Regions from separate parts of the Thalassotalea sp. G20_0 genome, predicted to be linked through region 1. Evidence: predicted binding sites of a transcription regulator. Region 1 holds the regulator's gene; the other holds the start of a gene.

Region 1 (3,386 bases):
CAGGATTTTCTTTTTGCTGGCCCCGTGCACCCCGTCAAGGGTGCGCTCGGGGGTTAGGATGCGATGAATAATCATGCTGAATAAGAATGGCAACCTGATAAATCAAAGGGCGTGGCCACTGGCACCCTGTTGCCTGTCCAGGGCTTTCTCTTTTCGCTTAACCAGCTGCCGATCCAACTTGTCCGAGAGCAGGTCAATGGCTGCGTACATGTCTTCGTGCTCGGCGGTGGCATTAATCTCGGCCCCGCGGGTATGCAAAACGGCTTCTGCTTTCTGCACCAGCTTTTCGACGCTCAGGGTCACCTGTACATTGGTGATATGGTCAAAATGTGAACCAAGACGCTCCAGTCTTTTGATCACATAGTCGTGCAGAGCTTCTGTTACCTCGACATGATGCCCACTGATGTTGACTTGCATGTAACGCTCTCCTGAATCCCATTATCCAGATAATCACCAGTCCGCGGGATTTTTCGTACTGGCTGAATTCGATTCTATCACTGTCGGTGCAGCTTGGAATGCCCTGAGACAAAAAAAACTGCTTTTTGAACGGTGTATCAACGCACTAACTGTTTACGCTCATTGGATGGCGGAATATTCATGGACTCACGGTATTTGGCAATGGTGCGTCGGGCGACCTTGATGCCCTGATCCCCCAGAATCGCCGCAATTTTATTGTCACTGAGGGGTTTGCGCGGTGTCTCTTCAGCGATGAGTTTGCGGATATGGGCCCGAATGGCCGTGGAGGAACACTCCCCCCCTTCCGTAGTGCTGACATGGCTGGAAAAAAAGTACTTCAGCTCGTAAACACCCCGGGGGGTATGCATGTACTTCTGAGTAGTTACCCGGGATATCGTCGACTCATGCATACCCACCGCCTCGGCAATATCCGCCAGCACCAGGGGTTTCATGGCTTCATCCCCTTTTTCCAGAAACTCCTGCTGATAGGCAATAATCTGACTGGCCACTTTCATCAATGTTTCATTGCGGCTTTGCAGGTTTTTCAAAAACCAGCGGGCTTCCTGCAGATGGTTCTTCATGAACACATTGTCGCGGCTGTTATTGGCTCTCTTAACCATCGACGCATAATTATTGTTGATGCGCAGTTTGGGCAGGGCGTCGGAGTTCAGTTCCACCGTCCAGCGCTCTTTTATTTTCCGGACGGATATATCCGGAACCACATATTCGGCTTCCGTCTGATCAATGGTGCTGCCGGGTTTTGGGTGGAAGCTCTGAATCAGGCTGAGGGCTTCTCGCAGCTGGTCTTCTTTCAGTTTGGCATGACGCATGATGCGGGCATAATCACGGGTGCCAAGGGGCTCAAGGTAACGGGTGAGCAGTTTTTCCGCATTGTTGAAATGGGGTGTTGAGGGTGGCAGCTGACGAAGTTGAACCAACAGACATTCTTTAAGGTCAACACTGCCACAACCCACCGGATCGAATTGTTGCACCCGGTGTTGCAGCACATGGATCTCTTCAATCTCCAGATCGTCCAGTTGGGATTGAAGAGAGACAAACAGGTCATCCAGCGTGCAGGTTAAATAACCATCCGGATTAACCGCTTCGATGATCGCCAGACCAATCAGCCGGTCCCGGTCGCTCATGGGTACCATATCCAGTTGCCATTCCAGGTGATCCTGAAGTGACTCCACGGCGGAGGACCTGGCCAGGGGGTCATAATCATCATCACCGCTGCTGGCGGGCAGGCTGGAATACACGTCGTCCCAGGCGGAATCCACGGGCAGTTCATTGGGAATGCTGTCTGACCATTCCGCCATCTCCTGAGGCTCAGGTTCTGAGGCTGCTTCGCTCAGATCAACGAGTTCTTCCTGTCCTTCACTGCTGGCGGCGGTGTCCTCTGTCTGGCTATCCTCGGACTCCAGCATGGGGTTGGACTCCAGGGCCTCCTGAATCTCCTGCTGAAGATCCAGGGTCGATAGCTGTAGCAGCCGGATGGCCTGTTGCAGCTGCGGCGTCATGGTCAACTGCTGGCCCATCTTGAGCTGTAAGGAAGGCTTCATAGGCAACCGTATACCTTTACTTCGTTGTCCGGGGAGGCTGCAGAGGCTTACTCTCCATGTGCGGCTGATTATAAACCCATAGACGTTTCTGAAACCATAGCTTTAGCAAAAAATGTGCAAAGATTGAATACGATGAAATTACGTGTGTTTTTGTGTGGGTTATAAGCGCTTTCCGCCGTTAAGGTTCGGTCATAACGACTGTCAGAACGGCTAAAAAAAACTACCCGATCATTATTTGACATTGGTCATTTACAACCAATAGTGCAAGAAATAACCTGCGCGAAATTTAGCCATTTTCAGGATTCCCTGTGGATATACTCATCGTCATACCCGTGGTTGCACTGGTTATATACGCCATCGTGAAGAACTACAGTGCATCGGCCTCACTGGCTATTGCCGGTATTGTACTGCTAAGTGCCGCTGCGTTGATGGGGATAAAAGATATTCTGCCAGAGGCCAAGGCCACCGGTTTTCCCCCCTTTGACCTGTTTCAACTGATGAACTCGGTATTCAGCTTCCGCATGGCCAGCCTGGGTCTGACCATCATGGCCTGTGGTGGTTTTGCCAGCTACATGTCCCATATCGGTGCCTCAGAAGCGCTGGTTCGACTGGCCGTTAAGCCCATCAGCCGTTTTCGCTCACCTTATATGGTACTGGCGCTGTGTTACCTGCTCAGTGTTGTGCTGCAAATGTTCGTCACCTCGGCAACGGGTCTTGGCCTGCTGTTGATGGTGACGTTGTATCCGGTGCTGAGAAATATCGGTTTAAGCCCGGCTTCAGCGGTTGCTGTGATCGCTTCTCCGGCGGCGTTTGAAATCGGTGTTACCCAGGTAAATGCCAACTTTGCCGCCAGCCAGTCCGGACTGGAAATTACCGAATACTTCCTGGATTATCAGGCCTGGATCACCGTCCCCATGGCGTTGGTGGCAGCGGCCCTGCACTTTGTCTGGCAGCGTCGGTGCGACCTGAAAGATGGCTATATGGTTGCCGAGCATGTGGGTGAGGGCATCGAACAAGCAGACGGTGACAAGAAAGACCCGGCTCCGGCATTCTATGCGCTGCTGCCCATGATTCCTTTCTTCCTGTTGTTGATCTTTTCCAAAATGATGGTGTCGTCCATCAAAATGAACCTGGTCATGGCCATGCTGATCAGCGTATTTGCCGGCATGTTCTGTGAAGTGATCCGTACCCGGAAAATGCAACAGTCCCTTGATGGTTTTGATCAATTCCTCAATGGTATGGGCGCTGTTTTTGGTCCGGTGGTCGGCCTGATTATCGGTGCTGAAATTTTTGCCACAGGGTTAAAGCATATTGGTGCCATCGACTCCCTGCTCGGTTCTGCCCAGGGGCTGGGTATCGGCGCTGCCG
Region 2 (3,386 bases), on a different contig from region 1:
CATTTCGGTATCCAGCAGGGCGGCCCGAACTTCGGCGTGATCCCGGGTCAGATGAAGGCGATAGTCTGTGCCATCATCAAAATATTCCCAGCGCTGTCCTTTCTCCAGACTTTCAACCACCAGTAACAGGTGCTCCAGCTGTTGCCTGTTACTGCCCAGCTCATCGGTCAGCCAGATGCCCATTGCTTCATGGTCCATGGAGAACTGAGCTTCGGGACGACCGGAAAAGTTGCGCTGGAAATGATAGTCCATAGTTGTGTGATATCAGAGAAACCAATAAAAGCGGGAAAGCTATTTTAGAAGGCTGCGCAGGTTTGCCAATAAGTAGTTCAATCAAAGTTAATCAATATAATCTATATTTGTGACATGTTTTCATAATGACTTGCTATTGCTGCCCGGGCCTGGCCGGAAGTCCTAGGTTTCGGGTGATATCGGTCCTGGCATCCTGAAGAGCAAAAACAACCTTTCCCTGGTCACTGTGATATTTCCCCCATATATCCGCCAACTGTTGTGCTGCTTCAGTATTCCCGAGCAGAACGTGGTATGTGGTTCCAGCTTCAATCAACTCGATCAGATCCCGTGGGGAAATCGCCTGCAATGTACTACCTTCCCCGAATTTCCCGTACCGAGAGAGATGGGCTTCTACTTCGGCCAAATTTACTGTCACCTCTTCTGTAAGCCCGTTAACCGCGTCGGGTGCCAGATGCTGCAAGGCTCTGGCAAAAGCGACCGGATACCGGTCATCGCCTTTAAAGTGAAGCTGATACCATTTCGGCATACTGTCAATGAGTATTTTCTGTTTTTTGCAGGCAGTCCTAAGCTTCATGCGTACCTTGCCACACACACTGTCAAAGTCTTCGAGCACTCTTTTGCATGGCTTGCCGGGGGTAGCCGTAACTTTCCTGTCGATTATGTTCTTTACGGAAGAATCAGAGCGATAGCCCTCATCTTCAGACACCTGACTCGTGTAACGAACGAATTCAGTCGGCTTTGGAGACTCCCGCTCTTTATCAACACTATTATCACCCTGGTGCACTAATGGTTTTGGGCCAATACCCGGGGCCGAATTGGCCATGTCAACACTCCCTGTATTTTTTGCCAGCAAGCTTGCACAACACCGTATCAATCAGGTTTTGATCGACCTGAATTCCCTGAAACTTTAAAAGCCTGCCGGACAGATTCCTATGGGCCAGGTCAACTGGCAAGCGGGTGTGAGTACTGAAGCGTTCTTTTGCAGTAATGCCTCAAACCGGTGTGATGCACCAGAATTATTCCCTGAATGTCGTTCACCTGCGTTTTTGGTCTTATTTTGGTGCATGGATTATCGATGACCGGAAACCTGAGAGCATTTTGCCACCGGCAACAGGCTACCGGTCCGGCAAATCCTGTTGTGACAGCACTTTGCGTGTTTTGGCATATCCCCTGCATGTGGGGAGGAAGAATTTGGTTCATCAAAAGGGGAATTAGCCGAAATGAGCGGGAAACAAACCCTGGTAGTGGTCGGTAATGGCATGGTCGGCCATAGCTTTATGGAAAAGCTGGTGGCTGCTGGTGGATTAGAGCAATACCAGGTGGTTGTTTTTGGTGAAGAGCCCCGCCCTGCATACGACCGTGTTCATCTGTCCGAATTTTTCAGTGGTCGAAGTGCAGAAGACCTGTCCATGGTGCCTGAAGGTTTTTATCAGAAAAACGGCATTGACTTGATTCTGGATGAAGCGGTTATTGCCATTAACCGTGATACCCGGGAATTAACCACCAATAAAGAGAGAAGTATTCATTACCACAAGCTGGTGCTGGCTACCGGTTCTTATCCTTTTGTGCCGCCGGTACCGGGACATGAGCGGGATAACTGTTTTGTCTATCGCACCATTGAGGATTTGCAGGCCATTGCCAAAGCGGCTGGCAGCAGCAAGGTTGGCACCGTGGTTGGTGGCGGGCTGTTGGGGCTGGAAGCCGCCAAAGCGTTAAAGGATCTTGGCCTTGAAACCCATGTTGTTGAGTTTGCGCCCCGGTTGATGGCGGTCCAGGTGGATGATGGCGGTGGTGCCATGCTGCGACAGAAAATTGAAGCGTTGGGTGTGCAAATCCATACCGGCAAGAATACACGGCTGATTACGGATGGTGAGGGGGCTGTCCACCAAATGCAGTTTGCTGATGGTGAGGTTTTAAACACCGATATTGTGCTGTTCTCGGCAGGTATTCGCCCTCGGGATGAACTGGCAAAACAGGCCGGGCTGGTGATGGGTGAACGAGGGGGGATCGTTATCAATAATGACTGTCTGACCTCGGATGAGTCGATTTACGCCATCGGTGAGTGTGCGTTGTGGGATAACCGGATTTTTGGCCTGGTCGCTCCCGGTTACCAAATGGCCCAGGTGGCCGTTGATCATATAACCGGTAAAGGCAGCAGCCAGTTTGCCGGCGCAGATATGAGTACCAAGCTCAAATTGATGGGGGTGGATGTTGCCAGTATTGGTGATGCCCATGGCAATACGAAAGGCTCGCTCAGCTATCAGTTTATCGATGAGGAAAAACAGGTTTATAAAAAACTGGTGGTTTCCAAAACCAAAAAGCGGGTCTTGGGCGCGGTGCTGGTGGGTGATGCAGACGACTATGGCACGTTATTGCAAATGATGTTGAATGGCATTGTGCCACCGGCCAATCCGGCTGAGTTGATTTTACCTCAAAGCGATGGCAGTGCCAGTGCCGGACTGGGTGTTGCGGCACTGCCGGAGACTGCCCAGATCTGTTCCTGCTTCAATGTCAGTAAAGGCGATCTGGTCGGTGCAGTGGCCGCAGGTTGTCAGGATATTGCCAGCCTCAAAGGGTCAACCAATGCCGGAACCGGCTGCGGTGGTTGTGCGCAATTGGTAAAGCAGGTGCTCGACCATGAATTGACGCAGCTGGGTGTCGAAGTCAAAAAAGATATTTGTGAACACTTTCCCCATTCAAGACAGGAGTTGTATCACCTGGTCAGAGTGGGTGAGTTGACAACGTTCTCTCAGGTGATCGAAAAGCATGGTCGTGGAATGGGCTGTGATATCTGCAAACCAACCATTGGTTCCATACTGGCTTCCTGCTGGAACGATTACATTCTGAAGAGTGACCATGCTCCGCTGCAGGACACCAATGATTATTTCCTGGGGAATATCCAGAAAGACGGCACTTACTCCATTGTTCCACGGGTGCCCGGTGGTGAAATTACCCCTCAGAAGCTGATTGTTATTGGCGAGGTGGCCAGAGACTTTAATCTTTACACCAAAATCACCGGCGGGCAGAGAATTGATCTGTTTGGTGCCCGGGTGAATGAGTTGCCCGCTATCTGGCAGCGGCTGGTGGACGCCGGGTTTGAAACCGGACATGCCTATGGAAAATCCCTGAGAACG

What was found. Region 1 encodes sigma-54, which starts transcription at its own class of promoters, with help from an activator protein. Its sites were predicted from a motif close to GTTGGCACGNNNNTNGNNT; they were not measured.
Region 2: the regulator sigma-54 is predicted to act here: its motif matches at 1,410-1,428, upstream of nirB (nitrite reductase large subunit NirB).

What each region holds. Positions count from the first base shown of each region.
Region 1 covers NZ_JAGHQV010000015.1:23,909-27,294, reverse strand. The annotation lists gene J7438_RS10965 (PTS sugar transporter subunit IIA) at 1-75, opposite strand, end outside; gene hpf (ribosome hibernation-promoting factor, HPF/YfiA family) at 103-417, opposite strand; gene J7438_RS10955 (RNA polymerase factor sigma-54) at 555-2,018, opposite strand; gene dcuC (C4-dicarboxylate transporter DcuC) at 2,327-3,386, shown strand, end outside.
Region 2 covers NZ_JAGHQV010000033.1:16,071-19,456, forward strand. The annotation lists gene J7438_RS17770 (YacL family protein) at 1-252, opposite strand, end outside; gene J7438_RS17775 (hypothetical protein) at 386-1,075, opposite strand; gene nirB (nitrite reductase large subunit NirB) at 1,473-3,386, shown strand, end outside.